One region of the Pleionea sp. WD8-19 genome, then DNA from elsewhere that is predicted to be linked to it. Evidence: riboswitches for the same ligand, from Rfam matches in the RefSeq annotation. Region 1 holds a riboswitch; each other region holds the start of a gene.
What was found. Region 1 has a riboswitch for cyclic di-GMP ahead of ACTUJY_RS06875 (fibronectin type III domain-containing protein). Riboswitches for the same ligand answer to the same signal wherever they lie in the genome.
Positions count from the first base shown of each region.

Region 2: it holds a riboswitch for cyclic di-GMP, as region 1 does, so the genes downstream of both, ACTUJY_RS20130 (DUF3718 domain-containing protein) here and ACTUJY_RS06875 (fibronectin type III domain-containing protein) in region 1, are expected to answer to the same signal.
Region 3: it holds a riboswitch for cyclic di-GMP, as region 1 does, so the genes downstream of both, ACTUJY_RS07850 (hypothetical protein) here and ACTUJY_RS06875 (fibronectin type III domain-containing protein) in region 1, are expected to answer to the same signal.
Region 4: it holds a riboswitch for cyclic di-GMP, as region 1 does, so the genes downstream of both, ACTUJY_RS07950 (HD-GYP domain-containing protein) here and ACTUJY_RS06875 (fibronectin type III domain-containing protein) in region 1, are expected to answer to the same signal.

Region 1 covers NZ_JBUZOU010000004.1:226,259-234,593, reverse strand. Annotated here, with positions in the region: gene ACTUJY_RS06885 (TonB-dependent receptor plug domain-containing protein) at 1-1,264, shown strand, start outside; gene ACTUJY_RS06880 (carboxypeptidase-like regulatory domain-containing protein) at 1,281-2,432, shown strand; cyclic di-GMP riboswitch class I at 2,606-2,694, shown strand; gene ACTUJY_RS06875 (fibronectin type III domain-containing protein) at 2,771-8,335, shown strand, end outside.
Region 2 covers NZ_JBUZOU010000028.1:11,680-20,014, reverse strand. Annotated here, with positions in the region: gene ACTUJY_RS20150 (alpha-ketoacid dehydrogenase subunit beta) at 1-912, opposite strand, end outside; gene pdhA (pyruvate dehydrogenase (acetyl-transferring) E1 component subunit alpha) at 912-1,997, opposite strand; gene pepN (aminopeptidase N) at 2,435-5,047, shown strand; gene ACTUJY_RS20135 (zinc-ribbon domain-containing protein) at 5,072-5,392, shown strand; cyclic di-GMP riboswitch class I at 5,519-5,621, shown strand; gene ACTUJY_RS20130 (DUF3718 domain-containing protein) at 5,694-6,119, shown strand; gene pyk (pyruvate kinase) at 6,215-7,660, opposite strand; tRNA gene ACTUJY_RS20120 (tRNA-Ala) at 8,009-8,084, shown strand; tRNA gene ACTUJY_RS20115 (tRNA-Glu) at 8,193-8,268, shown strand.
Region 3 covers NZ_JBUZOU010000005.1:88,021-96,355, reverse strand. Annotated here, with positions in the region: gene ACTUJY_RS07865 (S8 family peptidase) at 1-771, opposite strand, end outside; gene ACTUJY_RS07860 (hypothetical protein) at 800-1,330, opposite strand; gene ACTUJY_RS07855 (hypothetical protein) at 1,746-2,165, shown strand; gene ACTUJY_RS07850 (hypothetical protein) at 2,237-4,555, opposite strand; cyclic di-GMP riboswitch class I at 4,638-4,727, opposite strand; gene ACTUJY_RS07845 (DUF3592 domain-containing protein) at 4,932-5,576, shown strand; gene ACTUJY_RS07840 (metallophosphoesterase) at 5,573-6,427, shown strand; gene ACTUJY_RS07835 (DUF4097 family beta strand repeat-containing protein) at 6,598-7,407, shown strand; gene ACTUJY_RS07830 (DUF4212 domain-containing protein) at 7,619-7,885, shown strand; gene ACTUJY_RS07825 (sodium:solute symporter family protein) at 7,898-8,335, shown strand, end outside.
Region 4 covers NZ_JBUZOU010000005.1:108,746-117,080, reverse strand. Annotated here, with positions in the region: gene cysI (assimilatory sulfite reductase (NADPH) hemoprotein subunit) at 1-1,165, shown strand, start outside; gene ACTUJY_RS07960 (phosphoadenylyl-sulfate reductase) at 1,199-1,936, shown strand; gene ACTUJY_RS07955 (CNNM domain-containing protein) at 2,027-3,109, shown strand; gene ACTUJY_RS07950 (HD-GYP domain-containing protein) at 3,209-4,510, opposite strand; cyclic di-GMP riboswitch class I at 4,666-4,765, opposite strand; gene ilvN (acetolactate synthase small subunit) at 4,939-5,439, opposite strand; gene ACTUJY_RS07940 (acetolactate synthase 3 large subunit) at 5,436-7,214, opposite strand; gene ilvC (ketol-acid reductoisomerase) at 7,335-8,335, opposite strand, start outside.

The DNA.
Region 1 (8,335 bases):
ACCAGGTCAAACCATTAAAGAAACGACGTTGGATCGGCTAGCACTGCAGCTCGAAAATAACATTTCGAACATCGCGAAATACAACACGCGCCTGTACTGGGTAGCCAACGAATCGAAATTGTTTGGCCAGAGCCAACCTCCGCAAATCTATTCTGACGAAGATCAAGATGGGCTCAACGAGGCCTTTTTGTCCGGCATTATCGAAAACTTTCACCACCAAACCGTCAGCCTTGGGTTGGAATTTAACCTCAACTTACAACTCCATAAAAAGCACGAAACGTTGTTAGGGTTCGTGTTTGATGAAACACGACTTCGAAAAGCCTCAAAAGTGGCGAATGTGTCTTTGGCAAATCGAGGTCCGACCGCAGTATTTCCAGCGCAAGATATGACGTCTCAATTCATCGCACCGGGAATTCGGCGAGAATTCACCGCACTTTTTTTGCAGGATCAATGGTATTACAGCGACAACAGCAGTTTTACTTTTGGGTTACGATTTGGCGATTACAGCGACTTTGGCTCAACAACCACACCGAGGATCAGTTGGGTGTACCGTTGGAACAATAATTTTTACAGCAAGCTGCTTTACGGAGAAGCCTTTAAACCTCCCGCGTTTGCACAATTGTTTGATGCCACACCGACACAATCGGCCTTGCGCATGCGTGGTAACCAAAACTTAGAGCCCACGGAAATTCGTACCACAGAGTTTCAACTCGGCTATATCATCAGTCGCGATCTGGTCACTTCGTTCACTCTGTACGACAACCACACCAGCAACGAAATTTTCTTTAACGCCACGCCTGGTATCGAACAATGGCAAAATACCGGCGCGCGCGATGGCAAAGGAGTGGAGCTAGAATTACGAGGAGCCGCTTTGGGTCTTCAAGACTTCTATATCAATTACGCATATCAACAAGTGACGGGTGTTGCACAAGGGGCCGGTGCCGATATTCACTCACCACGACAGATTAAATTGGGTGGCCAATGGGTGTTGAACGATCATCATGCTCTGCAATTTAATGGCTCCTGGTTTGGCTCTCCAACAAGAGAAAATACAGACCGGCGCGTGCCCATTGACGAGTACACATTACTATCACTGTCTTGGCATCAAAAGGGCCTATTTTTACCCGATTTGAATTCGGAGCTGACCATTACCAACTTATTGAATGAATCGGGCCGATACCCAACCGAACAGGCTTTAGGACTGCGCGATGATTTGCCAATTGAAGGCCGAAGTTGGCGTTGGCTGCTGAATTACCGCTTTTAGCGAGGACGATTCCATCATGAAAAACCCCATTTACTTTGTCTCCGTTGCCTTTTTCTTTTTGATAGTAAGTGCCTGCAAAGACACTCAGTTTATAATCACCAACGAAGGAGCGATCAGTGACGCCATTACCGAAGCCAATATTGCTGGCACAGTAACCGATAGAACCGGTGCCGCCATGCCCGGTGTGGTGGTAGCAACCATTCCTTACAATCGCGATTTTACGGTGGATGCCAACGGACGCAAAGCGGTGGATCAGATCGTTACCGATGCCAACGGCGAGTATGTGATCAGCGATCTTCCTAAGGGCAGTTATCGCTTGTTGTTCCTAGCCAGTGGCTACAGTCGAGTAGTCATTTCCATCGGTGAAATTGACTTTCAGGAACAAAATTTGGTGAGTGACCGAATCGTAAAAAATGCCGTTTTGCCGATTTATCCGGCATTGAACGATGGCGACTTACCCGCGGTTGCCCTGTTCGATCCGGAAGATAAAAAACGCATGACCGAACTGCTCACCACATACGGCATGCGCTACCAATCGGTGGTGGGAGAGCTCAATCAACTGGACGCCAACAATTACAACCTACTGGTGATAGGACTTGAAGCAACTATCTACAGTGAATTCGATGAACTGGTGGACAATGCGGCAGTAATCGATCAATTTCTCGCAGATGGTGGCAATATCTTCATCGGGCAACTGAACGACTTTAGTGTTGAAGGCGTACCCATGCCATTTCTTACTGGTGATCAACAATTTGCTCTTCATACCGAAGATGCGCCTTTCAACGACTTTTTTACCGGTGTGATTCAGGACAGTTCGCATCCGTTATTGACTGGTGTCGACTTTAACAACTGGGAGTTTATTGAACCCGGGCAACAGCAAGTGAAACAAAACGTTGTGTTCGATGCGGCGCTCGCCAGCTCTATTGAAAACAGTGCCAACTGGCAAATATTAGTAACCACGCCTGCGGAAGACTTTACCAGCGGTTCCGGTACGGTTTTGGCCGAAACCGATGTGATCATCGCAGAATACACCGACCCACGCAGTGGCGCGCGTATTATTCTTAATCAAGCGGCTTTTTTTCAAGCCAGTTTTGGCGACTTAACGGATCCTAATGCCACACGTTTGACCAGTAATGTGATTCAGTATATGAAGAATTTAAACTTATAAAAGATTTCTTTTATATAGCTAAAAACGATAGAAAATTTAATATTGTCACTAGATGACGTTATTTAATCCAAATTGCTATATCGCATTCTTTGAATAATCACTCAAGCTTTTCTAGGCTTAACCGATAACACTATTAATGTTCCGAGTGTTGTTGTGCATAACACTTGGGAATGTGTTGATAAAGGCAAACTGCTCGAAAGAGCAGGACGCAAAACTACCGGTCTAAGGGCAAAATAACGTCTAAGACAGCGGGGTCGCCAACCAGTAAAGCTTTTTAATAAAAAGCTTTTTCTTCTTGCGCGTTCCCAGCCTGCCCGGACCTATCCAGGAGACGCGTAATGCGACATTGCAGGTTCCAACTGGCTCATTGTTTTCGCAATAGTTTATTCCTCTTTTTACTCCTCGCTGGCATCGCGCACGCCGCCACCATCAGTGGTGTGATCCGAGATCAGTCCGGCAACCCCATTGAGGGTGCTTCAATCAATTTGTTTGAAGTGAATGGCAATAATCTGACACAAGTGGGAAGTTTGCAGAAAGTAGGGGCGGATGGCGCGTTCAGCTGGACCGTAAGCGATGGTAACTACTTACTGCGAAGTTTCTTTTTTGCGAGCGATGTGAATTTAACCGGCGAACCACATCATGCCGTGCGATTTACCGAAGATTTCGCGGTAACCGGCGATACCGTTCGCAATATTGAATACGACTTTGTATTGCTCTCAGGAACAGTCACCGATAGCAATGCCTTACCGGTAGCCGGCGTTGAAGTACAAACCTCTAAATCCTGGAGCGGACCCGAACAAGGTAGCGACGGCCACCTTTCACAAACCACGGTTATCCACCAAAACGGCTCTACAATTACTGACAGTAACGGGCATTACCAAATGTTACTGTTCACCACAGCTGACTGCATAGCCGCCGGAGCCGCTGATTGCCTGTACGACATTAGCTTTATCGCACCCGATGGCAGTGGTTTTATTAGCGGCAACGAAATTGATTATGCGGTGAATAGTGCCCAAACCTTGAATAAAACGCTGGATTTCGCCGACCCAGAACCTGCAAATTTGGTTGCAGGCCCCTACATTTCTCAAATAACCGATGTTTCAGCGCTGGTTGAATGGTATACCGATAAACCCGCTGACAGCGAAGTCGAAGTGGTTGGCGGTAATACATTCAGTTCAACCCAATTGACGCGCCGACACAGCATCACGTTAACCGGACTAACCGCCAACACCAGCTATTCATTGATCATTCGCTCCAAAGATGAAAACAATACGCCTTCAACCCCCATCAATGCGGGCGTAACCACCACAAACAGCCCTGATTCATCGGCCCCTGTTTTCACACAGCATCTGTCGGTCAATGCCATCAATCACGATCGCTTTACTCTGAGCTTCTGTGCCAACGAGTCGGTAAGTGGTTACTTTACTGTAGCCGGTATCGATTATACTGTTGGGAGTGCTAGCAATTGCCATGAGCAAGAATTTAATGGCCTCACCGCCGATACCGAATATCTGGTCTCGGCTCGAATCACTGACTTGGCCGGTAATGGTCCTGTTTACAGTCAGCAATTTACCGTCACCACACGAGCATTTTCTGATACAGAAGCGCCGCAAATTGTTTTCGGACCCGTCGTCTCCGATATCACCGGCTCCTCAGCACTGGTCACCTGGATCACCGACGAAGCTGCCGACAGTGGTATTTCCTACAACAATGGCAGCAGCTACCGAGTGGTAGAAGACAATCGTCAGGTTCGTTATCACACCTTTGCTTTAACCGGGTTAACCAATAACAGCTCTTACAGTTTGAGCGTGTCGTCCAGCGATGCTTTTGGTAATGGACCTTCAACATCCGCCGTTATCACTTTTCAAACACTCGGCCAAAGCGACACCCAGGCTCCACTGATTATTGGTCGGCCTATGGTGGAAGATGTGCAAGCTTCCAGTGCCTCCATTCGCTGGCAAACCGATGAAGCGGCAACCACCGTGGTTCGATTTGGTTTGAGTGCAGGCAATCTTGATCAATTGGTCAGTAACAACCAATTGCACAGCGACCACCAGATTTCTCTCAGTCAGCTAACAGCCAGTACAACCTACTTTTTCCAAGCCGAGTCCACCGATTTAAGTGGTAACACGACAACCAGTCAAGAGCTCTCGTTCACCACAGCCGCAAGCAGTCAAACGTTGCCAACCATCACTGCGGGTCCAGTTGTGGAACAAACCACAGCTAACAGCATTACCATCGCTTGGAACACCAACGTCAACGCCGACAGTCGTCTGGTTTGTGAATCCACCGATGCCATTGCTGAAGTCAGTCGCAATGCGTTCACCAAGCAACACCGGTTAACCTTGGCGGGGTTGAGCCTGGCCACCGGTTACCGTTGCAGCGTTTTTTCAACCGATATCAATGGCTTTTTTGTCAGTAAAGTGATTTCCACCATCACCAGTGAAGAGGTTGATACCACGGCACCAGAGTGTATCAGCGAGCCCCTAGTGGATGCTTATATTGATCGCGCCGAAATCAGTTGGCAAGCGAGCGAGTTGAGCAGTGCGCTGATTCAATATCGAGAGCAGGGCAGCAGTAACTGGCAACAGAAAAGTCGCGACGCTCTCAAGTCAGATGGTTTTGTTTTGTTAACCGGGCTGGCAGCCGAAACCACCTACGAACAGCAAATCACGTTAACCGACGCATCAGGCAATAGTGGTCAATGTGCTTTGAGTGAATTTACTACCGGAACCGAGCCAACACCAGTGCCCGTATTTACCGTGCAGCCGTATATCACGGATATCACAGAAACATCCGCTGCAGTAAACTGGAGCACCGAAAAGCCGAGCAGTGCCATTGTCCACTATGGATTAACCAGTGGCGCACTGGATCGGTCTGAGTCGGTCTCGGAATTTAAAACCAATCACCAAGTGACACTCAACGGCTTAGACAGCAACACCACCTATTTCGTCGCGGTTGATGCCTTTAATTCTGAAGGACAAATGACCACCAGTAATGAGGTCAGTTTCACCACATTAGCCATTCCGGAACCTGCACCTCCGAAGATCATTGCCGGCCCTTGGGTGAAAAACATCACCGATGTTTCCGCTGTAGTGGAATGGACAACCGATCAACTCGCGAACAGTTCCGTTGCCATTGATGACGGTGATACCTTTATCAATGATCCGCTGACCACCAATCACAGTGTTCTACTGACCGGATTGACACCAGCGACTTTTTATTCAACAACAGTAACGTCAACCAATGCGGAAGGTTTAACGTCCGATCCGGCAGATGCGGACTTTACGACATTGCCATTACCCGATACCACACCGCCACAATTTGTCAGTGGTAGAGTTCACTCCATCGACCACGACAGTTTTATCGTTTCTTTTTGTGCTAATGAGCCAGTCACCGGTTATGTTACGGTTGACGGTGTGGATTACCTACTAAACTCCGCTGCAGTTTGCCACGATGTTACGGTTACCGGGCTGTCACCCAACACAACGTACAGCGTGCTTTGTGTCATTTATGACGTTGCCGGCAACGGTCCCGTACAAAGCGTCATGGAAGCCACTACGCTGCCTTATGTCGATGTTACGGCACCCGAAATAATATCCGGCCCGTATGTCGTTAATATCACAACCCATTCGGCATTAGTAAAATGGACCACCAACGAGCCCGCTGACAGCGGTGTGGATTACAACGACGGCAGTGTTTACGGTAGTGCGTATCAGGATGAATTAGTTACCGAGCATCAGATACCATTGACGGGGTTAACCCCCAGCACCACTTACACGCTGACGGTTTCTTCCAGCGATGCGCATGGTAACGGGCCGACCGTTTCCAACCCGGTACAGTTCACAACGCTGGGATTACCCGATACCACGGCACCTAAAATTCTTGCCGGACCTTATGTAGAAGACATCACCACCAGCAGTGCGAATATCTTGTGGCAAACCGATGAAGATGCAACTTCTGTCGCCTACTTGGGCATTGCTTCGGGCAACTACACACTCACTTTTTCCAGCAGCGGTTTTACTCGCGATCACTTGGTATCCACCAGTGGTTTAGAAGCCGATACGCTGTATTACTTTATTGTTGAGTCGAGTGATGCATCAGGCAACAGCGTAACCAGCAACGAGCACAGCTTCCGAACGTTGGAAGAAACCGTTGAACCGGTATTGCCGCTGATTATTGGTGGTCCCAGAGTGGACTCGGTCAGCATCAGTTCGGTGACCATCAGTTGGGAAACCAACATTAATACCAACAGCCGCCTGATTTGCGTTAGCCAAGACGGTACGTTCGAAGCCAGCGACAGCCAATACCGCAAACAACATCGATTCACCTTAACCGGATTAAGCGCCAGCACCCTGTATCGCTGCACCGTGTACTCGATGGACTTTGCAGCCAACTCGGTCAGCGGTACGGTTGACGCTACCACCAGTGACTTACCCGATACCACGCCACCGGTCTGTCTTCAACAGCCTCAAGCCAACGCCTTTACCGATAACGCCGAATTGAGTTGGGAAAGCGATGAACTGGCGACTGCGTTGATACAATACCGAGCCGTTGGTGACGAAAACTGGCTGCAACAAGCGTTAACGCAAGCCAAAACCTCAGCCACTGTGCTACTCACTCAATTAACCGAGAATACTGAGTATGAGCATCAGGTGACGTTGACCGATTTGGCAGGTAATAGCAGCGAGTGCGAAGCTGGCACATTCCAAACCGGGATCGACGTGTTACCCGCACCAGAATTTACGGTGCAACCGGTTGTATTCGATATACAGGATCACAGCGCTAAAGTGCGCTGGCAAACTCAAATTGTCACGACCGCCGTACTTCGATACGGTTTATCGGCATCCACACTGGATAACACGGTGAATGACGCCAACTTGGCGAAAGATCATCAAGTGACTTTGAGTGGCTTACAGGAAAACACCACTTACTACTTGGAGGTTGATGCGTTTAATACCGAAGGCGTTAAAACCACCAGCGATTTGGTGAGTTTCACTACCACACATCCCGATAACGATTTCGATAAAGACGGCATTGTCAACGATCTCGACAATTGCCCTTTCATTCCTAATACCGACCAAGCCGATACCGATGGTGATGGAATTGGCGATGTGTGCGATGACGATGAAATCGAATTACCGGTGGATGACAATGAACCACCCAGTCCTTTTGGTGTGAATTTGCGAGGCATTGTGACGGGTGAAGGATCGCCCATTGAAGGCGCGGCAGTCACTCTGTTTAATCAACAACGTGAAGCGTTAGAAACGGTTCTGACGATTGCCGATGGCTCCTACGCTTTCAGCGCCGTTGCCGCCGGTGATTATTATGTCAGTGTATTGCCGCCTGCTGAAAGTGGCTTCGCTGCAACCCCTTTGGAATTATTAACCGTCGGTGATCGCGACATCGTGCACTGGATTACACTGATTGGTGACGCATTAACTTTATCCGGTCGTCTGCAAGATGCCCAAGGAAGGGCCATTGACCAAGTGCAAATCAGCTTGCACTTACAGTCGAATGGCGATCAAGTCGGTAATCGAGTGGTTACCGATGCCAACGGTTACTTTGAATTTCCTGTCGCACCGGGAACGTATAAGTTGCGACCACTCATTGATGTTTTTGGACCTCAACCAAACGGTGGAAGCGGCACCTTACCCACCTACCCAGTACCCGACTTCGCCGCGGTGTTTCATACGCCACAACAGTTGGAAATTGATGCCGATACAGACATTACCATCCAGCTACCATTGGCTTGGTTATCAGGGCAAACGCTGGATGGCCTCGGTGATCCCGTTGCTGGAGTAAGCTTAGCCATCGACCACCAACACGACGATGGCAGTGCTCGCTATTTCTTGCAAAATTACGGTACCGATTCCGGCAGTAATGCGATATCCGACGCAGAT
Region 2 (8,335 bases), on a different contig from region 1:
CAGACGATAGTAAGGCATCACCGTATCGTATCCAGACACGCGACCGATGGGCGCTAATAAACTGAATACGCGCTTTTCCGCGATTTCAGCTGCGATTTCAGATCCCAAGGCGCCTGCTTTGGGCGCTTCCTGAACGATCAAAGCGCGTCCTGTTTTTTCTACTGACTCTAAGATTGTGTCAATGTCCAATGGACTAACGGTAGCGACATCAATCACTTCGGCGCTAATGCCTTCTTTTGCCAGCTGTTCCGCGGCCATATTGGTTTCATGTAACATGGCGCCCCAGCTGATCAAGGTAATGTCGGTTCCTTCACGATCAACGAAACAGCAGCCAATCGGGTAATCTTCGCCATTGTCTTCAACTTCGTGCTTCACTATTCGATAAACTCGTTTTGGCTCAAGAAATATCACCGGATCAGGATCGCGAATGGCGGCCAGCATCAAACCGTAGGCTCGTGAGGGGTTTGAAGGAATGACTACTTTAAGGCCTGGAATATGCGCAAATAATGCTTCGGTACTTTCAGAGTGATGTTCTGGTGCATGAATACCGCCACCAAAAGGCGCACGTAATACCATGGGTAACGTGATACGCCCACGAGTACGATGTCGCATACGTGCCATATGGCAAATAATTTGATCGGCTGCCGGAAAAATAAAGCCCATAAATTGAATTTCGGCAACGGGTTTAATGCCTTGGGCAGCCATACCGATAGACACACCAGCAATCATCGACTCAGCAAGGGGCGTGTCAATGACACGATCTTTACCAAACTTTTGCTGTAAGCCATCGGTCGCACGAAATACGCCGCCATTAACGCCGACGTCTTCGCCTAATGCAACAACGGTTTCATCGTTCGCCATTTCATGCGCAAGCGCCAAATTAACGGCTTCAATTAGAGTCACAGCTGGCATTATTTGGCTCCTTTGGCTTGTGCACGTGCAATCGCGTATTCGCGTTGTTCCATAGTACGTGCCGGTAATTCTTCGTAAAGGTAATCAAACATGGCTTCAGGTCCATCGGGCGGAAGGTTCACGTAATTGTCGACCGCTTGTTGCACTTCGGCTGCGATTTCCTTTTGCATGGCTTCTTCATCTTCTTCCGACCAGGCGTTTAATGACTCAAGGTATTTTCGTAGGCGAATAATAGGTTCTGCTTTCCAGCCTTCATCCAATTCACCCTCCGGACGGTAACGGCGGGCATCGTCTGCCGTGGTATGGTCGCAAAGTCGAAGGGAAACGGCCTCAATCAGTGTTGGACCTTTGCCTTCACGTGCTTTTTTGTAAGCTTTTTCGGCAGCGTCACGCACAGCAATAATATCGTTACCATCCACCTGAACCGCTTCTATGCCCGCGGCAATGGCTTTTTGAGCGTAGGTTTCGCAAGCGGTTTGAATTTCAGATGGAACGGAAATGGCCCACTGATTGTTGTTGATGACGAATACAACGCCTAGATTCCAGATACCGGCGACATTAATGGCTTCATAAAAGTCGCCTTCTGAGGTGCCTCCTTCACCAATTTCGGTCGCAACACAACGTTTTTCACCGCGTAATTGCATGGCTTTGGCAATACCAGCTGCGTGCAAGCATTGAGTTGCGATGGGTACTGCAATTGGAAAATCTTCACGGGCGTTTTTAAAGTCTGAACCGCGTTCATCGCCGCCCCAATAAAGCAGGACTTCTTCCATGGTTACGCCATGCTGAATCATCGCAGCCTGGCCGCGGTAATAAGGTACTAACACATCTTCTTTGTTCAGTGCAGAGCCAAAACCGACGCCAATGGCTTCTTGTCCGGTGGCTGCAGGATAAGTACCCATTTTTCCGGTACGTTGAAGTGCGTAAGCTTTGGTGTCGAGTTGTCTTACTTGACACATCGCACGATACAAGGATTTAAGGGTTTTGACGTCCTTGGCAAAAGCGGGGAGTTTTTTAGTAGTCGGTTTCCCGTTTTCGTCGATGTACTGTGTGTACTTTATTTCAAACTTTGCAACCGTGGTCACAACTAACCTCCTTTAGAGGCAGCCGAACAAGTGTCGACTGATCTATGGCTATTCTTTGAAAGGGCACTTCTAAAAAAGTCTTCTTCAGCGAAAGCCGCGTTGGCTTAGTGCTTAATTTCTCATGTAGCTTTAGTACACTCCGGTTTTTCGCGCAGTGTCGCCTTGCTCTCACAGAAAAATACTCATTTTTAGAAATGCCCTTAAATCTCTGTGTTTCTTGCGGCGCCGATCATAAGGATCTAAAGTCCATTTGTATAGCGCAAAACTGTAAAACTTGTGTTCCATTGTGCGGATTTTGTTCAGATTTGACGGATTTTACCCCCTCATTCGTAACAAATCAGACCAGTTGACGGTTTTGGGTTTTTATCTGTTACGCTTTCCGATACGCTTTGTGACATCGAAGACAGTTGCTTCATTCATCTACCAGAGGAAGATTCATGAAAGATGCTCAGGTTCCCATAACAAAACATCGCTCGGATTACCGACCATCCAATTTTTTGATCGATAAAGTGACGCTGCATTTTGATTTGCACGACGAGTATGTCTTGGTGAAATCAGAGCTTTTGTTGCGGCGCAACCCGAAAGGCGACTTATCTGCGCAAGAAATAAAGTTTGATGGTGAACAACTGGAGTTACTCAATTGCCGGTTAGATGGCGAGCAACTATCTCAGGATGAGTATTGTTTAGATGACGAAGGTATGCTTTTAAAAAAAGTAAAAGATAAATTTGTGTTTGCAACCGAGTGCAAAATTTATCCGCAGAAAAACACTTCTCTGGAAGGTTTATACACATCTAACAATAAGTTTTGTACTCAATGCGAAGCTGAAGGGTTTCGAAAGATTACGTACTTTTTGGATCGCCCTGATGTTCTGGCCGAATATTTTGTCACCATCGAAGCCGATAAAGCGCAATATCCGTTGTTGCTTTGTAATGGTAACCCTCAACAAAGTGGCGAAGTTGGCGATAATCGGCATTTTATGAAGTGGCACGATCCCTTTCCGAAGCCCAGCTATTTGTTTGCTTTGGTTGCAGGCGATCTCGATCGGCTCGAAGAGCATTTTGTGACCCGCAGTGGACGAGAAGTTAAGCTGCAATTGTTTGTCGATAAAGGGAAACTGGACCAAAGCCAATTCGCAATGGAGTCTTTAATTAACGCCATGCGTTGGGATGAAAAAAGGTATAACCTTGAATACGATCTTGATCTTTACATGATCGTTGCTGTCGGTGATTTCAACATGGGGGCGATGGAGAATAAAGGGTTAAATATTTTTAATACGAAATATGTCTTAGCGAATCCGAAAACAGCAACCGATCAGGATTTTGAAAACATCGAGAGTGTTATCGGTCACGAGTATTTCCATAATTGGACGGGCAATCGCGTAACCTGTCGTGACTGGTTCCAACTCAGTTTAAAAGAAGGTTTAACGGTTTTTCGCGATCAACAATTTACTGAAGATATGCGTTCGCGTGCGGTAAAGCGCATCGATGATGTCAAAGTGATCCGCAGCTTTCAGTTTGCCGAAGATGCGGGTCCCATGGCACATCCAATTCGGCCAGAATCTTATATAGAAATGAATAATTTTTATACGGTTACGGTTTACAACAAAGGTGCAGAAGTTATTCGCATGCTGCATACACTGTTGGGTGAAGAGGGCTTTCAAAAAGGAATGGCATTGTATTTTGAGCGTCACGATGGCAGTGCTGCAACGTGCGATGATTTTACTGCAGCAATGGCGGATGCTAATCGGTTCGATTTGGAGTTGTTTAAACGCTGGTATTCCCAAGCGGGAACGCCCGAGTTAAACGTACACAGTGAATATTTGGAAAAAGTACGGCAGTTAAAGTTAACGTTTAAGCAAACCCCCGGCCACGACTCAGCAAAACAACCGTTTTATATTCCCGTTAAATTAGGGCTAGTGGGAAGCCGTGGTAAAAGTTTAAGCTTTTCGATGAACGAGTCGGATACAGACGTAGAAGAAGCGTTAATTGTGGTAAAAGAAGAGCATCAGGAAGTCACTTTATATAATGTGAATGAAGCATGTGTGCCATCATTACTTCGTGATTTTTCAGCACCTGTAAAATTAGTGACGAACTTGACACAAAATGAATTTGCCTTGTTGTTCGCGCATGATCAAAACACATATACCCGATGGGATGCAGGACAAACGTTAATGGAACAATTTTTGGTAACACGAGACGATCAGTTATTACCTTTGATCGAATCAGCGTTTACTCATATTTTGAATGACGAAAAGCTGGATAGTGCATTTAAAGCGCGAGCACTGTCTTTGCCAGAGATTAAATCGGTTTTCGAAAGTCATTGGAAAGTGGGAATTGAGCAATTAGTTGATCAACACCGAAAGCTACGGACGCACTTAGCACAAAAGCTGAGCGCTCATTGGCTAACCTGTTATCAGTCGCTTCAGATTCATGGAGAGCAAAGTTTAGAACAGTCGGCCATTGCCAATCGCGCATTGAAAAACCTGGCACTGCATTATTTATCCATTGCTGATGAAGGAAGTTCAGCGCTGGTACAAAAGCAGTTTGAAAGTGCACAGTTAATGACCGATGAGTTAGCGGCTTTTCGTGTAGCGGTTCATGCTGACCTCAGTAATGCAAATACTATTAAGAAATCGTTTTATGAAAAGTGGAAAGACGAAGCCTTAGTGATGGACAAATGGTTAATGGTACAATCGACCTCAGACAATGAGTCGGTCATCGATACCATTCAGTCATTAAGTGAACACCCGGTATTTTCCATTAAAAATCCGAACAAAGTGCGAGCCCTTTACTCCAGTTTTGCATCATTAAACTTCGCGCAATTTCATCATGCTTCGGGAAATGGCTATCGACTGATCACCGATATTATTGATAAGCTCGACAGTATTAATGCACAGGTCTCAGCTAATTTGGCGAAACAGTTTGCGTGTTTAAAAAAGTTGGATGCGCAACGTCAATCCATTGTTCGGCAACAGCTTACTGAAATAAAAAATAAGCCTGGGCTGTCGAAAGACGTGTACGAAGTAGTGAGTAAAACTCTAGAGTCCTGATCGTTTTGTTATAGGGGTGAATCAATGGCCATTGTTAAATGTCCGGAATGTCGTAAACCAATTTCTGATAAAGCTGTAATTTGCAGTCATTGTGGGTACGCTACCAAAAGTGCGAGCGAAGAAGATTTACAACGAGCGGCTCGTATTATCCGGCTTAAAAAAACACAGCGATTGCAAATGTTGGTGTACTCATCGATGTTGTTGTTTATCGCCGGAGTGCTCTTTATGTACTTTGGGCAGCAGAAAGGGTCTCAGTTGTATTTGATTTTAGGGTATGGCGGCATTGGGCTTGGTGGAATAGGGTACTTATTTGGTCGTTTGAAAACGTTAGCGTTGAAACGATAGTAAGGTATAAAATTGCTATTAAAGCAATGATATAGAGCTTTTTGTTAAAGCAACTTCTATTCGTGATTGAAAAACAGCCAAAAAAGACTTGCGTTGGCGCCTGATTCCATTAAAATGCGCCCAGATTCTTGATAAGGGCAACCTGAAGTGAAAAGTTCAGGGCGCAAAGCTACCGGTCTAAGGGCAGAATAGTGAAAATTATTTCGTCTATGACAGCGGGGTTACCGGGATCAGGTCTTCGTAACCTTAAACGGTAGGCTCTTATCTCCTCGAAATAACCTTTTATTTTTTGGAGATTTCCATGAAAAAACTCTTCGCAACTCTTTCAATTATTCTGCTTTCTAATTTTGCTTTGGCTAGTTCCGATGAATTTGCTCGACTTTCTGATTCAATTTGCGAATACATTAAAAATGATGACCGAACCAGTATCCGCAAAAAGTTAAAGTCTGCGAATCTTGAATTGCGAAATGTTTATACTGGCCTGGTTTGCCAGCCTAGCGAGCAGTTCCCTGGAGGCTCACTGTTAAGAGCAGCGACTTATTACGGCTCTCTCGATGTATCTTCTTTCATCATCAAAAAAATCAGTAAAGACGATTTGAATTACCAAGAGCATGACGGCATCAGTACATTTCAATGGGCGAAAGATGCTGTGAGTTCAGGCTCAGTCCCTAACGCAGCTAATACACAAAATATTGTTGGGCAAATGGAAGAGCGTATTGCAGGTTAGTTGAAATCTGACTTGAAATAGCCGCTTAGCGAATCTCAGGGAGCTTTAACGTTGTGGTTAATGCTTCCTGAGGAATAAAACAGATCGACGAATACCTATATAACGTTACCAACACGAACAATCTTCATCGCATTGGTACCGCCTAAAATTCCCATATGATCGCCTTTGGTTAGCAATACTAAATCGCCGTCTTCAACAATACGTCGCTTTTTTAATTCTTCAACCGCTAATCGATTCACGTCGTGGCGGGCTAATACAGCAGGATTAAACGGAATGGCTTCTACACCACGGTACAGGGCCATGCGCCTTTGCGTATCGACGCGTGGTGTAAGCGCATAAATTGGCATACCCGAGCGGATCCGTGACATCCACAATGCAGTGGCACCCGATTCTGTTAAACAGCAAATCGCCTTTACGCCTTTTAAGTGGTTCGCCGTGTACATGGTTGCCATGGCAATCGCCTCATCAACACGGTCAAACTCGTCGAGCATCCGATGCTTTGAAATTTGGGTGACTTTTTGCTTCTCGGCGCCCTGACAGGCGCGAGCCATGGCTTCAACCACACGAATAGGGTGAGCACCGGTTGCTGTTTCGGCGGATAACATAACAGCGTCAGTACCATCCAAAACTGCATTGGCCACATCGAACACCTCAGCACGTGTTGGAATGGCGTTGGTTATCATGGACTCCATCATTTGAGTTGCGGTGATCACCACGCGATCGAGCGTACGCGCTCGTGCAATGATTTTCTTTTGTACGCCAATCAACTCAGCATCGCCAATTTCGACACCCAGATCGCCGCGAGCAACCATAACAGCAGAAGAGGCTAGGATAATGTCATCCAGTATTTCTTCGGACTGAACCACTTCAGCTCGTTCAATTTTAGCAACGATGCCGGCGTTACTGCCTGCATCGTTTAACATTTGTTGTGCGTGCTCAATATCTTCAGCGCTACGAGGAAAGGATACCGCGAGATAGTCCACATTCATTGACGCAGCAAGCTTTATGTCTTCCGCGTCTTTTTCAGTCAATGCTGGCGCTGATAATCCACCGCCTTTTTTATTAATGCCTTTGTTATTGCTTAATACGCCACCAATGACCACTCGGGTTTCAACGCGCGATCCTTTAATATGTGTAATTTCCAACTCAACACGACCATCGTCTAGTAACAAGACATCTCCGGGCTGACAGTCGTTTGGCAGTTCTTTGTAATCAATTCCGACTTCTTGATTGTTACCTGAGTTTGAGTCAAGACTTGCATCGAGACAAAAGCGTTCGCCATTTTTCAATTCGATTTTTCCGTCGATAAAGCGCGCGATCCGAATTTTAGGGCCTTGCAAATCACCCAAAACCGCAACTTCGATTCCCATCTCTTTCGATACTTTGCGGACTAATTCGGTGCGGCGAAGGTGATCTTCGGCTGAACCGTGCGAAAAGTTCATTCGAACAACATTTGCGCCTGCTTTAAACAGTGCTTTAAGTGATTCTTCATTATCCGTTGCCGGCCCTAAAGTCGTAACTATTTTGGTTCGCTTAAACACGATACTCACTATCCTCGAAGGTTAACCATTGATTTTCATCTTTAGTGTAGACCAGTGGCGTGACACTGTAGCTACGCGTATGTGTAGGTATTGGGTCTTGTATTGGTTTGATGTTGAGCCCAGGAAGGGAAGCAGGGGCTCAACAATAATTCTTTTTATGCCCTTAAAGATAACATTTTCGGCTTTTGATCCAAAGCGCTTTATTGCATATGCGTCATGAAAAATTAAAATAAAGAAATTGCGCTAACGTTTTGATGTATAACAAATAATCAACTATTAGACTGCAGAAAAATTTAAACTTTTGTGTTGACAGCATGAAGTTGGCTCATTACAATGCGCCTCCAATTTGGGGCTATAGCTCAGCTGGGAGAGCGCTACAATGGCATTGTAGAGGTCAGCGGTTCGATCCCGCTTAGCTCCACCAAGTTTCAAGTGTTTATGTTAGGTTGAACACTGAATGGTGTCGGTGAGAACAGGGTTCGAACGAGTTGTTGTATCCCCCGTTTAGCTTCACCAAGTTTAAGAAGGTTTAGTCCCCTTCGTCTAGAGGCCTAGGACACCGCCCTTTCACGGCGGTAACAGGGGTTCGAATCCCCTAGGGGACGCCAAATAAAAAAGCCCAGCTTTTGTGAGCTGGGCTTTTTTATTTGGTAATCACTAGCTGCTTCAAACCCA
Region 3 (8,335 bases), on a different contig from region 1:
TCGTTCTTCTGCTTTTGTGCTGACAACACCACCGAGACTCATGCTAACAACGTGTGAGCCCGCATTAGCACAATCTTGAACTGCGCCAACTAAATCGGAAGCGTAGCTAAAGCCACCTGCATCGTTGAAGACTCGTACGATATGAAGGTTTTGATCGTCGTTAGGTAAAACACCGATAACGCCGCCGTTTCCACCTTTCGCTGCAATAGTGCCTGCTACGTGTGTACCATGACCATGACCGTCTTGATACCAAGGCCCAGCGCCTTCGTCTTGGCCGTCGACATTTATTTCCGGAAGGTCAGGATGACCCAGTTGATATCCAGTATCGACGATACATACTTTTCGCGGAAAGTTAGGGTTCGGAGCTATCTCTTCTGCTTGTACGGCGGTGATCCCGTAAGGGTAAAAGTCATCGTTTTTCCAATCTCCCAGGCTTTGTGTGTCCAACGAAGATGGCTCGATACTCACTGCTTGAAAGTTTCTTTTTGCATCAATTTCTACACTTTTTAGTAAGCCACTTTCTTGTAATGCTTTCATTTGTTCAATATTCAACGAAGTTGATATTGCTTCGAACTCGTTAAGCTCCACATGTGTTTCTGCTTCAATATTCGAAAGTGCTTTTTTCAGTTGGGCAAATTGATTGTTTTTAGCATAAACGATAAAGCGATTGCCGAGTAAATCACTTCCTAGTTTCGGCGCATCGGCAAATGTTAATCCGCTTCCGATGAGTGATGTGGCCAATATTGCTGAGGTAATTGCTTTCATTTTCATAGGGTTTATCCTTTTATTTATTATTTAATTAACTGTCACTGTTGCACTCGTGATATTGAACGTTACCGTTGAGAGTTCCTGCGTTGTAATAACCACTGAATGGCCCTGAGTTGATTTGAATGACCGATAGGCCATTAAGAAAAGCTTTTTTTCCTTCGCCAAAGTCGGCTAAGCAGGCAATACCTTCGCCTTCGCCGGAAGCGGCAGGATTAGTGGAGCGATAAGTGAAATTGATTTCATTGTAACCCACGTCGCAGGCACAAAGGGGGGCGTCGAAGTCGATGTCATCGAAGGTACAATAGTATGCTTCGTTGATTTCTCCGTGCAGTTTTACGCCGCCTAAATCAGAAAAGTCGATCGCACTTTTATCATGAAAGTTGACTTGACCTTTTACGCTTTCTGAGTCGCACGAACTTCCGTTAAACGTAAAGATGGCTTTTTCACTACCACCCGCTGAGTGCATGCTCCCACCTCCCGTTACTTTAACGGGTTGACCACAACCGCCTATTACCAACGCACTGGCAATTCCTAGAGTTGTCATTATTCGATTTTTATTCATTGTTACTCCTTACAATTGTTTTATTTGGTTTTTTTGAGCGAGCTTTCGTAAAAATCTCCAGATTACATTCGCCCGGAAGAATTTTATAAAGACGTTGAACACCATCGTCAACTAGAAAAACAGACAGGTGTTTAACGGTTTGACACGAAAGCTGGATAAACTTATTCTCAAAGTTTATTTCGCGTTTTGAGGGCTTTAAATAAAGATTTATTAAAAGAATGTGACTTTAATTATCTCTAATGAAAATTTTTTATGCGCCTTTTAAGCGCAGAGGGTGAGTTTATAAAAAAAATATGAATTAACTTTGTATGAGATATTGTTGGTTTGAAAATATTACTCAGTAATGTTTGGTTCGCCGCAACAATGATTTGAGTCATATTGAGTCAATATTCATTCTTGTTAAGGTGGGGGCGTCATGCAAGCGTTTAGCAAAATGTATATAAGAATTATTTTGGCATTGATTTTTCTTTTGCCAAGTACTGTGGCAGTGCTTTTTTGGGGAACGTTCGGTATTTCTATTTTATTCGAAAGCCCAGGTGGGTTACTTTTAATAACGCTTTATGTACTGCTTCCTTCATATGGATTGTTTTCTGTCTGGTGGCTTGTTTTTAAATTCAATAAAGTTGTGTTCTCTCTCATTCCCGTTGCCATTTTGCTTGGAATTTTATGTGGCCATATCAGTTGGGTGTACTTTTTATTTTCAAGTACCGCGAAATATTTAGGAGGAGGTGATTCGATTGGAATATATTGGATATTGGGAACCGGTCCGGCAATCGCATCATGGCTTATTTTATGGGGGATATTTAAAAAAAGAAATTTAACGAATGAGTTATGAAAATGGGGACATTCTTTTAAAAACTGAGTCAAAAAAAAAGGCGCCTTTCGGCGCCGAGGTCAAAGTAAAGGCTATCCTTGCACTTCTCCGCCAATGACACGTGGAGGGTCTTCTACAACCGGTTTATCACTCCAGTTAATGGATACGGGGGTTATGTCGTCGTTGTTCGGTAATTCTAAATTTGCCGTACTGTCGAGAGATAAGTTATTGGCTGAACACTCGCTTTCATCAACACTTCGTAATCGTTGTTCAACATCAATACCTTTCACCATGTATTGGCCGTCACCCAGTAGTGTGCCATCAGCAAGTGAAAAGAGTGGGCTCCAACGGTTGTTGCCTTGTTGCTCGTGAGGAATGCCCCAAAGTTCGCCAGCTCCACCATAATGCAGCATGAATGATTGTCCGTCATAAGGTGATGGATTGGTTTCATCCGCATTTAAGTCGTTCGCAGTGCTGTGGGTGTAAACAAAGTTCAGTGGTTTATCAAACTCAACAATGTCATTACTGCCTGACTCACTAACGACGGTGGTTTGATTCCAGTGATTGTGGCCCGTTTCCCAAACGTATGAGACTTCGGCGTTCCAAACATCACGTCCGTCGTTCACTTGAGTACCCGATACGAGCATCGCGCCTGAGTGAATTCCCCAGTGGTGTGGGCTGTTTTCACCGACCTGAGCATCTGATGCTAAAGCAACGGAGTTACCTTCTGCATCTTCTAATGTGAGCGTTGAGAAGTTAAACGTATAAGTTGCAGTGGCTTGACCTTGCGACTCTTCTAAATAGGGTGAGTCGTTGTTGTAATTGATTTGATCGCTGGTGATATTGCTTTTTAAACACTGGTGATAACAATCTAACTGTAAACTGTCTGCACCATTGTCTAAATCAGCGAGGCTTCGTACATAGCTTTCTTGATAAACCGTTACTACCGAAGCATCGTGATAGGCATCGTAGTTAACGCCTCCGCCTAAGCTTTGAGACCAGAAGAACATGTGCTCATCAGCTAAGCGATAAGGTTCGATCGGTTCATAGTCGACCATGCCTGCACTGTTTTCAAATCGTTGTGCAATCGCATAGAAGCCTGCCTCTCCAACTTGGTCACCGCTGTTTAACTCAAAGTCGTGAGTGTACTCAACTCTCAGATCACCGTATTCCAAATAGCTGCCTTCAATGTCTTCGAGAGCAATGGTACTTTTGGAACGTTTGATCAGTTTGCCCGGAGCGTGAGTGACATCGTAAGTTGACTCGGTGTCGTCTTCAAAATTTTGACGAACGATTTGAGAAACTTGGCTCATATCGACGTCTTCAGGCAGCCACATTCCCCAGTAGCCGATATGGCCAAAATATCGTTCGCCGTTAACGTCTGCGTAAAATGGGAAGCCGCTGTTCAGCTCTACACGTGAACCGTCGTCACTTTGGTACAAGTTGTATCGCCAAACGTATTGGTCAAACTCGTCACGAGCGAAACACATTTGTGCATCGGCAGTTCCGTCGAGGTTTTCATCTTTACCTCGTAAGTAATAGGTTGGATCATAGGCAACGCTAAATTCTGCGCCGAAATCACCGTGTGGGCTGCTGTGGTGAAACGCGGTTTTCGCAACGCCACTGTCGGCACCCACTGAATCAACCAATATATTGGTTGATTCTGAGAAGGAGAATCCCATTTGATCGGAACCACCTTCGTTAAAGAATAAAATATTGGGGCGGCCATCAGCGTCTAGCGTGGCTTGAATGGTACCATGCATGGTTTCAATTTCATTGCCTTGCATGTCGTAAACGCCTTTCCAGTTCATAACAAACTGACCATAGGGGTTTTCTTCGTCACCCGCAGAATCTATGGTGACTTCTACTAAAATACGCTGCTGATCCATTGGTTCGTCACCGTGCTCACTTTCGGCAGGAACCCAAATTTTAACGATTTGCGGTGCGTCGTTTGACTCTCGCGTAGACTCTATCGTCCAGAGTTGGAATTCTTCACTGTTTCCTGAAGACTGACCGGTATCTTCATCGCTTTCCAAGTCGGTTTCGCAGCGTTCGGTATCAATTAAGGCGGTATAGGTTTCGTTGACAATTTGGTCGGCGCCGGTTTGGCTGACGTAGCACAGAATTTCGTTTACCATGGTTAGTGGTTCCATGGCTTCATCCCAAACATGGATGCGTTTTTCATCGTTGTCAAAATCGCCAGGTGCTTTGTTTGAAGCACGTTTTGATAAGTACCCAGACTCTTCATTAGCCAGTAGGATTGCAATTTCTTTTGGTAACTCAAGTGGAGATACTTTTCCGAGTGGGGGATCGTTAGCAACGACATCTTCTTCGGTAACGGAATCACTGCCACCGCTGCAGGCGGCTAACGCGAGTACAATAGGAGACAAACACCAAAGTTTGTTTTTCATGAGATAGACCTCTACTTAACTATTTATCGAAATAGGGTCCAAATAAAGAGCAGTGTCTGAACAGACGACTGAAGCACGTTTATTTGGCAACCCCGCTGTCATAGGCTTTTGGTGCCCTTAGACCGGTAGCTTTGCGTATCGGAGCTTTCGCTTCGACTTGCCTTTTTCAAATTGTTCAACGAAGTGAACAACGTGAGTGGGTAATACTAGGTGTTGAACAAAAAACAATCAAATATCGATAATTTCTAGAAAACTGTGATTGAGACCATTTTTTTCTTAAAGTGATGAAATCGGTCTCATTTTTAGAGAAATTGGCCGTTTTTAATTTAAATGGTATAAAACACAAATATTTTTATTTCAAATTGATCTGAAAATTATGGAAGTAGGCTTATTCACATTCGGTTTTTTATTGTTGTGTTTGGGAATCGGTATATTAACTTATGCGTTAAATTTTAGGCTTTTTGCACGTGAGACCACCGGAACGGTTGTTGGGTATGCGGTAGGGGGCTCTAAATTTAAAAAGCGTAAGCAAACGAATCGTTCTCTCTTTGCGCCAGTGGTTGAATTTGAGTTTGAAAAAACATACCGGTTTAAGTCACGCTTATCTCAAAATAAAAAACCGTATCAAGTTGGGGAGCGCGTACCCGTACTGTTCATGGAGGATGATCCGCTTAATGCCAAAATAAAAGGCAATGGTGTGATTTCTCTGGGTGTTATTCTTTGTCTCTTAGGAGGCATATGTTTATCGGTAGAGTTTTGGATTTGGGGCTTCAGTTGGATTGGGTTGGCCGTTTCACTGTGTTTTTTACTGATATCATTGACAAAAATTTATTTCGATGCAAAAACAAAGTGGGAAAAACAAAATATTCACGGTATAAGAGCAGCTATTCAGTTTCTAAAGGCAAAAGCTAAGGAAGAAAGAGCAGCACTGTATCAACAAGAGCAGGGTGGTGTGATAGGCTTTCAGTTTGACGAAGACTTGTTTGAATTGGATGAAAACAATAAACGTGATTATCGATGAACAGTTCTAAGCGCTTATTGGGTGTAAAAGCTCATTTTAAATTAGGGCTTGTACTGATTATTTTAATTGGAATGACTTGGTCTTTCTTTATCGAACCGGCATTGCTTACAACGAGTACTTATAAAATCAGTTTACAACGTCTGCCAAAACAGTGCCCTGAAATATCGATTGCGATACTATCCGATCTCCATGTTGGTTCTCCCTTTCAAGATATCACACGTCTCCGGAAAATAGTTCAGAAAACCAACGCAATGAAGCCTGACATGATTGTTTTGCCAGGAGACTTTATGACGACAGAAGTTCTTGGAGGCGAAACGATACCACCCGAAGAAATCGTTACCGAATTGGAACATTTGCACGCACCTTTAGGCGTATTTGCGGTGTTGGGAAATCACGACTGGTGGTATGACGGACCGCGCGTTATTGCGGCTTTTGAGCAGTCGAAGATTCATTTGCTAGAAGATAAGTCAGCTGTGATCCGCCAATCTGAATGTGAATTTTATCTGGTTGGTATCAGCGATTACTGGGAAGCGCCGCATAATGTTCGTAAAGCATTACGCGATGTTCCGAATAATAGTTTTATCGTCGCTTTTACACATAACCCAGATGTATTTCCAGAGCTTCCGCGGTCTGTAGACTTCACTATCGCCGGGCATACTCACGGAGGCCAAGTCAACATACCTTTCATTGGACGCCCCATTGTTCCTTCAGCTTACGGCGAACGCTATGCGTATGGACATATTGTTCAAGACAATAAACATTTACTGGTGAGTAGCGGTATTGGCACCAGTATTCTTCCGGTACGGTTTCGCGTTTGGCCAGAAATTACGTTGGTAACCATAACTCGATAGACCGCAATAAAAATGCGACTTGGTGAGATTTTTCGGTTTTTCGTCAATTTCGCTAAATGATTTAAACCTTTTGTTCTTGAACGCCGTCTAAACGCGTTAATTGAGTCAATTATTCGCTGGCATGATGATTGCCTTGTTGTGTCTGAAATAATGAATACAGGATAAAAACGATGAACTTCAAATACTCAAATTTTATAATGACGTTAATTCTTGGAACGCTTATCTCAGGTGTTCCAGTATTTGCATTCGATGTTGAAGAAAAGCGCACTCTCTCCAAAAATGCAGAGTCACTCAAACGATTTACGATCGATGCAGGTGCGGGTTTTCTGGTCGTGACTGGTGAAAAAGGCTTGAGAACCGTAGAAGTTGAGGCGGACCTGAAAGTCGATGATGATAACTTTAAACTGGTTTTGGATATTGACAACGATCAAGGCGAGTTAATCGCAGATGCTAACCCTAATAATGAAAGCAGCTGGTTCGGTAACAGTCCTTCTATTGATTTAACGGTGAGAGTACCTGCGAATGTTGAGCTATACGTTAAAGACGGTTCAGGCGCTATTAAAATCTCAAATATAAACAATCACACAAAAGTGAAAGATGGATCTGGCTCGCTTGAAATCAGACAAATTGGTGGTAATTTAAAAGTGAATGACGGATCGGGAAGTATCGAAATTAATGACGTATTAGGTATGCTTTCCATCGATGATGGTTCGGGCAGTATTGCTATAGAGAATGTTCAGGGGGCGATTAAAATCGACGACGGTTCTGGTGAAATCAGTGTCGAAAATGCAGGGGGTACTCTGGACATTGACGACGGTTCAGGAAGTATTTTAATTAAAAGCGTTAAAGGCCATGTAACGCTTGATGATGGCTCCGGTGGTATCGATTTAATCGATTTGGAAGACGGTGTAACCATTATAAATGAGGGGAGTGGTGGATTATCAATGGAAAATGTGAAAGGTAAAATTAATAAACGATAAAAAATAATTCGATTCCGTTTACTACTTTATTATCGTTTATAAAAGGGCAAATTTACTCGCCCTTTTTTAATACGTAATTATTCGATAAAGGTTGGTTCTTTAATCATTTTCTGATATATCTTGCAACCGCAGAAGTTTAAAAATACCAAAACAACAAGCTCCAATTAACGCCTTAAAAATCATGTAAGAACAATAAAAAATGGGGAATGGCATGGCATTTAAAAGCCCACAAGACGCACAGTCATACTGGCGAGCAAATCTCAAATTGATGGCAATATTGTTAACTGTTTGGTTTATTGTGTCTTACCTGTTCGGCATTTTATTGGTTGAGCAATTAAACGCCGTTCGATTTTTTGGATTTAAATTGGGATTTTGGTTCGCACAACAAGGAGCCATTTATACATTCGTGCTTTTAATTTTTGTGTATGTTCATAAAATGAACAAGCTCGATCGCAAATACAATGTTCATGAAGATTGAGGTGCGAATGCAATGGATATTCAGTCTCTAACTTTTATTTTCGTGGGCGTTACGTTTGCACTTTATATCGCCATTGCCATTGCCTCTCGCGCTGGTTCTACAAACGATTTTTATGTTGCAGGGGGGGGCGTACACCCAGTAGCAAACGGAATGGCGACCGGAGCTGACTGGATGTCGGCCGCGTCGTTTATCTCCATGGCCGGACTGATCTCTTTCATGGGATACGACGGTGGTGTTTATTTAATGGGGTGGACCGGCGGATACGTATTATTGGCGCTTTGCCTGGCACCCTATTTGCGAAAATTTGGTAAATACACAGTGCCTGACTTTATTGGTGACCGTTACTACTCACAAACCGCGCGAACGGTCGCCGTTATTTGTGCCATTTTCGTTTCGTTTACTTATGTAGCAGGGCAAATGCGTGGTGTCGGAGTTGTGTTTTCTCGTTTT
Region 4 (8,335 bases), on a different contig from region 1:
GTACAAGGCCGATCCGGAACTCGAGCAAACGGATGAACCTATTTACGGCAAACATTACTTACCGCGTAAATTCAAAACGGTGGTGGCCATTCCACCGTATAACGATGTGGATGTTTACGCTCATGATCTGGGCTTTATCGCGATCATCAAAGAAGGGCGATTATTAGGGTTTAATGTTACCGTCGGCGGTGGTATGGGGATGACACACGGTGATCCAGAAACGCATCCTCGTACCGCGGATGTCATTGGCTTTTGTTTTCCACAGCAAGTATTGGCGGTCGCCGAGCAAGTGGTAAAAATTCAGCGCGACTTTGGTAATCGTGTGCAACGAAAATTGGCGCGTTTTAAGTACACCATTGCAAAACACGGCGTCGAATGGTTTAAGCAAGAGCTGAACGACCGCTTGGGTTGGAAGCTACTGGACGCACAACCTTTTGAGTTCATCAGTAACAGCGATCGTTACGGCTGGATCAAAGGACACGATGGTCGATGGCATTTAAATCTGTACATCGAAAACGGCCGTATTAAAGACGAAGGTGAATACCGATTGCGAACCGGTTTACGTGAGATTGCAAAAATTCATAACGGAGACTTTCGACTTTCAGCCAATCAAAATTTGATCATTGCCAACATCGAAGAATGCAATAAAGCGCACATTGAAAAGCTGGTGGCTGATCATGGCATAAAAATTGGTGACGAAGTTTCCAAGTTACGTCGTCACGCCATGGCTTGTGTCAGTTTACCCACTTGTAGTTTAGGAATGGCCGAAGCAGAACGCTACATGCCATCGTTGCTCGATAAAGTAGAGCAACTAATGCAAAAGCATCAATTGGTTGAGCAACCGATCACAATGAGAATGACAGGATGTCCCAACGGTTGTGCGCGGCCTTACATTGCGGAAATTGGTTTGGTCGGGAAAGGCCCAGGAAAATACAACCTGTTTTTAGGAGCAGGTCATCATGGTGAACGACTCGGCGTTATTTATCGCGATAATATTGGTGAAGATGAGATTTTATCCATACTTGATGACTTGTTTGAACGATACAGCAAAGAAAAACAGGCCGAAGAATTTTTTGGAGATTTTGTCGTTCGAACGGGCGTTATTAAGCATCAATTTGATGCGAGTGACTTTCACTTTGAATTACAACAAGCGAAAGCGAGTTGAGTGTATTAAGTAGCCATTGAGCAGATACGAACCATGACTTTATGCAGCGTAAAACAATCGGAGAGCCATTCGACTGAGTTGATCGAGTCATTCGATTTTAAAGAAGCCAATCAGTTGCTGGAAACTATGACCGCTCCGCAACGATTGGCTTGGTCGTTAAAGCACTTACCAGGCGAACATGTTTTAACGTCGAGTTTTGGGGCTCAATCTGCGGTGAGCTTACATTTGTTTAGTCAAGTCGCACCGAATATACCTGTTGTGCTGGTTGATACTGGGTATTTGTTCAAAGAAACCTATCAGTTTATTGACGAACTGACTCAGCGTTTAAACTTGAACCTTAAAGTGTATCGCTCACCCCTCAGCCCTGCTTGGCAAGAAGCCCGGTTTGGTGAGTTATGGAACAAAGGATTGGATGGAATTGAGCAGTACAATCGCTTGAATAAAGTGGAACCCTTGCAGTTGGCATTGCAGGAATTAAATGCGGGAACCTGGTACGCTGGCTTACGTCGAGAGCAATCGCGCAGTCGAAAGTCGATTGATATATTAAGGCGACAAGAGCACCGGTTTAAAATGCATCCAATTGCCGACTGGAGTAATCGAGATCTGCATCTTTACTTAAAGCAGCACCGGTTACCTTACCATCCTTTATGGGAACAGGGGTATGTGTCTATTGGTGATGTGCACACGACTCGCCCTATTTCAGAAGCTCAGAGTGAAGAAGAAACGCGCTTTTTTGGGTTGAAGCGTGAATGTGGAATTCATGAGATATGAGCTACTGAAAACGCTCAAATTAGCGTTAAGCTTGCAAATGAATTTGCGAATTGAGTAGTATGTCAGTCCTAATTTATTTGGACTGCATCAATGACCTTATTGATCGTATATTTAATACTCGCTATTGGCGTTTCATTTGTGTGCTCAATATTAGAAGCTGTGATATTGAGTGTGAGCGACTCTTACATCGCCATGCTCGAAAGCGAACAAAAACCGCACGGTGAAATGCTTAAAGCAATGAAAGCCGATATCGATAAGCCGTTGGCGACCATTCTTAGCTTAAATACCATTGCTCATACCGTTGGTGCTGCGGGTGTCGGTGCTCAATCGCAAGTGGTTTTTGGTAATGCTTATTTGAGTATCACTTCCGCGGTACTTACTTTTTTAATTTTGGTTTTTTCTGAAATTATTCCTAAAACATTAGGCGCGCGTTATTGGCGTCACCTAACCTATCCTGCAACAAAATTGTTACAAATAATGATAATCGTTTTGGCGCCTTTGGTGTGGTTTTGCCAAAAAATAACCGGAGCAATGGGTAAAGGTGGCCATAGCATCAGTTTCACGCGGGAAGAGTTTGCGGCTATGGCAGATCGAGGCTTGGAACAAGGCGTATTTGAAGAAAAAGAGGCGTTAACGTTCAAAAACCTGGTGTTCTTTGAATCGCTACAAGCGAAAGACGTAATGACTCCAAGGCCAGTCGTTGTTTCATTGGATCAAAATAAGAATATTGGGGAGTTAGTCTCAATACTGGAGAACAAACACTTTTCTCGCTTTCCTGTTTACAATCGTCATGCAGAAGATATCACGGGTTACGTATTGAAAACGGATGTGCTGCTGGAAGCCGCCAAAGGAAATCTTGAAAAAACATTAACCAGCATTAAACGAGAACTGTTGGTGGTTCTGGACACAACCTCAGTGAAATCATTATTTGATCAATTAATGGATCGACGTGAGCACATTTCCGTTCTCGTTGACGAATACGGCGGGTTGGTCGGTCTGGTTACATTAGAAGATATTTTCGAAACATTACTTGGTCAGGAAATCATGGACGAAGTGGACACTATAGAAGATATGCAGCATTTAGCCCGGCGGCAGTGGAAAAAGCGCGCAATGCGAGTCGGCTTGAAATTGCACGAACCTGATGTCGCTGAAGGCTCATCGGAACCATCATAGGTGCATACTTTAGGGTGTATTACGAAGCAACGGTTTCAAAATACACCTTTTAGTTTAGTTGGTTAAAATGTCGCTAAAATTAAGCCAAGTTATGTTGAGTTAAAAGGCCAATTTACTGCGTAAACTTCCCAAATAATAACCCGCACGACCTAATAAGTGCTTCTGAACTTTTTTATTGATAACACGCATCAGACTTTCATGAACGCGTAAGCCTGTTTGCTCAGCTATGATAACGGTGTTTTTCAATTTACCCTTGCCCAGTTGAATAATCTGAGGATTATCGAGTGGATTGAGCTCCGGATCATGGGTTAACACAACTTTGGCCTGCAATCTTTGAGAAGGGTTTTGTTCAATCACAATGCCTTTATAGTGATCGCTTAGCTCGACCAATGTACCTACGGGGTAAATTCCCAGTGACTTGATTAATGCATCCACTAACACTTCATCAAACAAGACGCCACGTTGCATATAAATTTGAGAAAAAGCAACGGATACTGAGTTTTTGGCGTTTGGAAACATGGGGTTGGTTAATAGTTCAAAAGACTCTACCAGTCCGGCGATTTGTGACAACAAAGGAATACTGCGTCGTTTCTTATCGACAGATTCTTTTTCAAAGTCGGTGAGTCGAGCAGTCATGTATTTGATGGTGGTTAATACTTTAGGTTCAATTTTCGAGTGCTGAACCGCATGCAGTGTTAAAGGAACGTAGCTGCGATACGCTTTTGTTAAGTGAATGCCATCGTAATCATACCAGTCTTGTTGTGTAAGCTTGGCTTTACCAACGCCCGATAACATGATGGCTTGTGTTAACGCATTTATTTTGTCTGGTGCAAGTCTTAAATTTTTAGCCAGAAGAGCAGCCCAAACACTTGCTCTTAAACCGTGATCGTAAACTTTTTTATTGTCGTTATGTACTTTTGTCATCCAGAGTAAGGCATCGGAGTTTCGAATAATCGACTGCGTAATAGAATGACTGACCTCATCCACTTGTTTAATCTGAGTGGGTGAAATGCACCTTGCATCTTGAGCCAGTTCTTTCAAAACCATAAACCCATAGTCGAGAAGTTCACTGGTTTGCTTTAATTCTTGCTCAAATGCGGAAGACTTTGTGTAATGATGATTGCATTGTTGATGCCAGTGACGACTTTTTATCTTGATTTCGGTAGAGTCTTCGTCGCTGGGTTGTTGAAGTATTAAGGAAGAGTGTTCAAACGTTCGCTTTACATCAATGTAAACATGTTGACAATAACTGCTGAGTTTTTCCAAATCTTTGCGCGATTCAATGTAAAAACCTTTTAAACTATAATCGGTTTCACTCCAAGGAATATCGAGACGTGATACGTACATTCCCAGCTGTAACTGGTTCACATCAAGTTTATGTGTTGTGATCACTTTACGCATGACGACTCTCGCACTTTACATACACAATAAAAGGGCGATTGCTTCAATCCCGAGTATCAGTCGAAGGATTCGGTAAACGGTTGAGAGGAAGGTTTGACCTCTGTCAGCCGTCAGAATCCGGACCGACTTGCAGAGGAGGGAGGTGAAACAAACGTCCCGGTAACTCCGCCGTCGTAGGTGTGAACTCAAGAGCCACAACCCTTAGACCGGTAGCTTTGCGTGCCCAGACTTTCGTCGGGGTAGCCTTTGTCTAACGTTACTTCTGAGTTTAGGTTCTCTTTGTGAGATGTGCAAGTGGTATTATTAAGTTGTACACTTGTACATATTCTCTAACCTATTGTTAAATAAGCAATAAATTGGTAAGTCGTATAGTTGGATTATGGTATTGCTTTAAAGTGTGACTCAGCTCTCAAATTCAAAGCATTGATTCATGCACTCCTGAGTGCTTTTTTTCCGCGAAGTATGCCCAAGGTGCCCGAACGAACCACTTCTAAAATTTCGGTTTCTTCCTGCATAGCAGCAATGAAAGCTTTATTCTTTTTTGGTGGACCTACCATCTGAACCGTGTAACTGTGACTGCAAACATCAATAATATGCGCGCGAAAAATATCTGCCGTGCGTTTTATTTCGGAACGTACTTGTGAAGACAGTGCTTGTACTTTCACTAACATCAATTCGCGCTCCAGGTGTTCTTTTTCAGTAATGTTCATTACCCGTAACACATCAATGAGCTTATTCACCTGTTTGGTTATTTGTTCCAGAATTTTTTCATCGCCAGAAGTTGTAATGGTAAGTCTTGAAAGGGTAGGGTCTTCCGTTTTGGCAACGCTTAAACTGTCAATGTTGTATCCGCGTTGAGAAAATAGTCCGGTAATACGAGAAAGGGCGCCGGGCTCGTTTTCCATCAATATGGTTAATATTCGCTTCACGCTTTTACTCCACTTTTTAACCACATTTCGTCGATAGCGCCGCCTTTAATTTGCATGGGATAAACGTGCTCTTTTTGATCGACTTTCACGTCAATAAAAACTAATCGATCTTTCATGGCCAGAGCTTGTACTAGCACATCTTCCAGGTCGTTAAAGTTTTCGACGCTTTTTCCAATATGACCATAGGCTTCGGCCAGTTTGACAAAGTCGGGTAAGGATTCCATATAAGAGTGGGAATGACGGCCATCGTAAATCATATCTTGCCATTGGCGAACCATACCCAAAGCGGAATTGTTCAGCGATAAAATTTTGATTGGAATATTGTATTGCAAACACGTTGAGAGTTCCTGAATGTTCATTTGAATGGAACCATCACCGGTAACGCAAATGACATCGCTTTCGGGAAACGCCAACTTTACGCCCATTGCGGCAGGTAAACCAAAACCCATTGTGCCGAGTCCGCCGGAGTTAATCCATTGCCTTGGCTTTTTAAAAGGGTAATAAAGCGCGCTGAACATTTGGTGCTGCCCTACATCCGAAGTAATGTAGGCATTACCATTCGTCACACGGTATAGCGTTTCAATCACATGCTGCGGTTTGATTACTGAATGACTTTTGTCATAACTCAGGCACTTTTGCTCACGCCATCGATTGATTTGCTTCCACCAATTTTTCATTGCGGTAGGGTTATGCTGCAAGTCGGCACGATCCATTAAATCGGAAAATTGCTTTATCACTACATCGCAAGAGCCGACAATGGGAATGTGTGCAAATATGGTTTTGGAAATGGAAGCCGGATCAATATCCACGTGAATGATGGTTGCATTCTGACAAAAAGTTTTCGGATTGTTAGTAACCCTGTCGTCAAAGCGCGCACCAAAGCAAACAATTAAATCGGCGTTGCCCATGGCTTTATTGGCTTCTAACGTGCCATGCATGCCTAACATACCTAAAAATTGCGGATGGTCACCTGGAAATGCGCCCAGTCCCATTAAAGTGCTGGTTACCGGAACGTCTAATCGTTCTGCTAATTGAGTGAGTGCCGCACTTGCATTCGCTGCGACAACACCACCGCCAATATAAAAAATTGGGCGTTTCGCATCGGTAAACGCCAATATGGCTTTTTTAATTTGTCTAGGGTGACCTTTCAGTGTTGGATTGTACGATCGTAATTTTAAGCGTTTCGGCAATTGGTAGTGTACTTTATGTTTTGGGTTAACAATATCTTTCGGAAGGTCAACCACTACTGGACCAGGGCGACCGGTTTTCGCAATGTGGTAGGCTTTTGCAATGGTGGAGGGAATGTCTTCGGTTTTTGTACAAAGAAAACTGTGTTTTACGATGGGACGAGAACACCCCACCATATCGGTTTCCTGAAAAGCATCTTCACCGATCACAGAAGTAGGCACTTGGCCAGAAAGAACAACCAAAGGAACCGAATCCATATACGCTGTTGCAATACCGGTAATGGTATTGGTTGCACCTGGCCCGGAGGTGACCAAAACCGTGCCGACATCACCAGTAGCGCGAGCATAACCATCTGCGGCGTGAACCGCGGCTTGTTCGTGGCGTACCAAAATATGTTTGAGTTGTTGGTCATTTTCCGGCGCAAATAAAGCGTCGTAAATATCAAGTACAGCACCGCCAGGGTAACCAAATACAAACTTCACATTGAGATCAATGAGTGTTTGAACCACCATTTCGGCACCCGATAATAAAGGGGCTATTACTTTATTGCTCGATTGGAACTCCGTTTTACTGATTTGTTCGGTCACGTTTTATTCCGGAAAAGCTGTTTGTTTTGACTCGTGATCAAAAAAGGCCCCTCAAACTGCGAAGGGCAGGCTCGCTAGCAACTACACAACAGGGATGTTGAGCAACTGAAATTTTTATTCTTATACGACGGCTTTCATATCCGTCATATAAGCGCGTAAAGTTTTTCCGATCACTTCAACCGGATGATTGCGAATTTTTTCATTAACGGCTACTAACAATTTGTTATCGACCGAGTAGCTGGATAAATCCAAACCTTTTCCAATCACATCGGTTTTTATATTGGGCATGAATGCTTCACGCAATAGTGGCACTGCCGCATGAGCAAACAAATAATTGCCATACTCTGCCGTATCGGAAATGACGACGTTCATTTCGTATAGACGTTTTCTGGCAATGGTATTCGCTATCAGAGGTGTTTCGTGCAGCGATTCGTAATAAGCCGATTCGGGCAAAATCCCGGCTTCAACCATTAAATCGAATGCCAGTTCAACGCCTGCTTTAACGAAAGCAACCAACAAAATGCCTTTATCAAAGTAGCTTTGCTCATCGATAAACTCATCGCTTGCAGGCGCCTGTTCAAATCCAGTTGTTGCCGTTTCCTCTCGCCATCTTAAAAGGTCTCTGTCATTGTTGTTCCAGTCTTGCATCATGGTGCGAGAAAACTCTCCGGAAATAATATCGTCCATGTGTTTGGCAAACAGTGGTCGTAACAATTGTTTTGCTTTTTCGGAAAGCTCGAATGCTTTCAGTTTTGCAGGGTTAGAAAGTCGATCCATCATTTGCGTAATGCCGCCAATTTTTAACGCTTCGGTAATGGTTTCCAAACCTTGTTGGATCAGCTTTGCGGCAAAACCGGCACTTATGCCATTTTCCGTCATTTTCTCAAAACTTAAAATTGCCGCAGTTTGCAACATGCCACACAAAATGGTTTGTTCGCCCATTAGGTCAGACTTTACTTCCGCGACAAAAGACGAAGCGAGCACGCCTGCACGATCACCACCCGTGGCAGACGCCAAGGCTTTTGCGATTTCGAAGCCTTCGCCTTTTGGATCATTTTCGGGATGTACGGCAATTAATGTAGGGACGCCAAACCCTCGTTTGTACTCTTCTCGAACTTCGG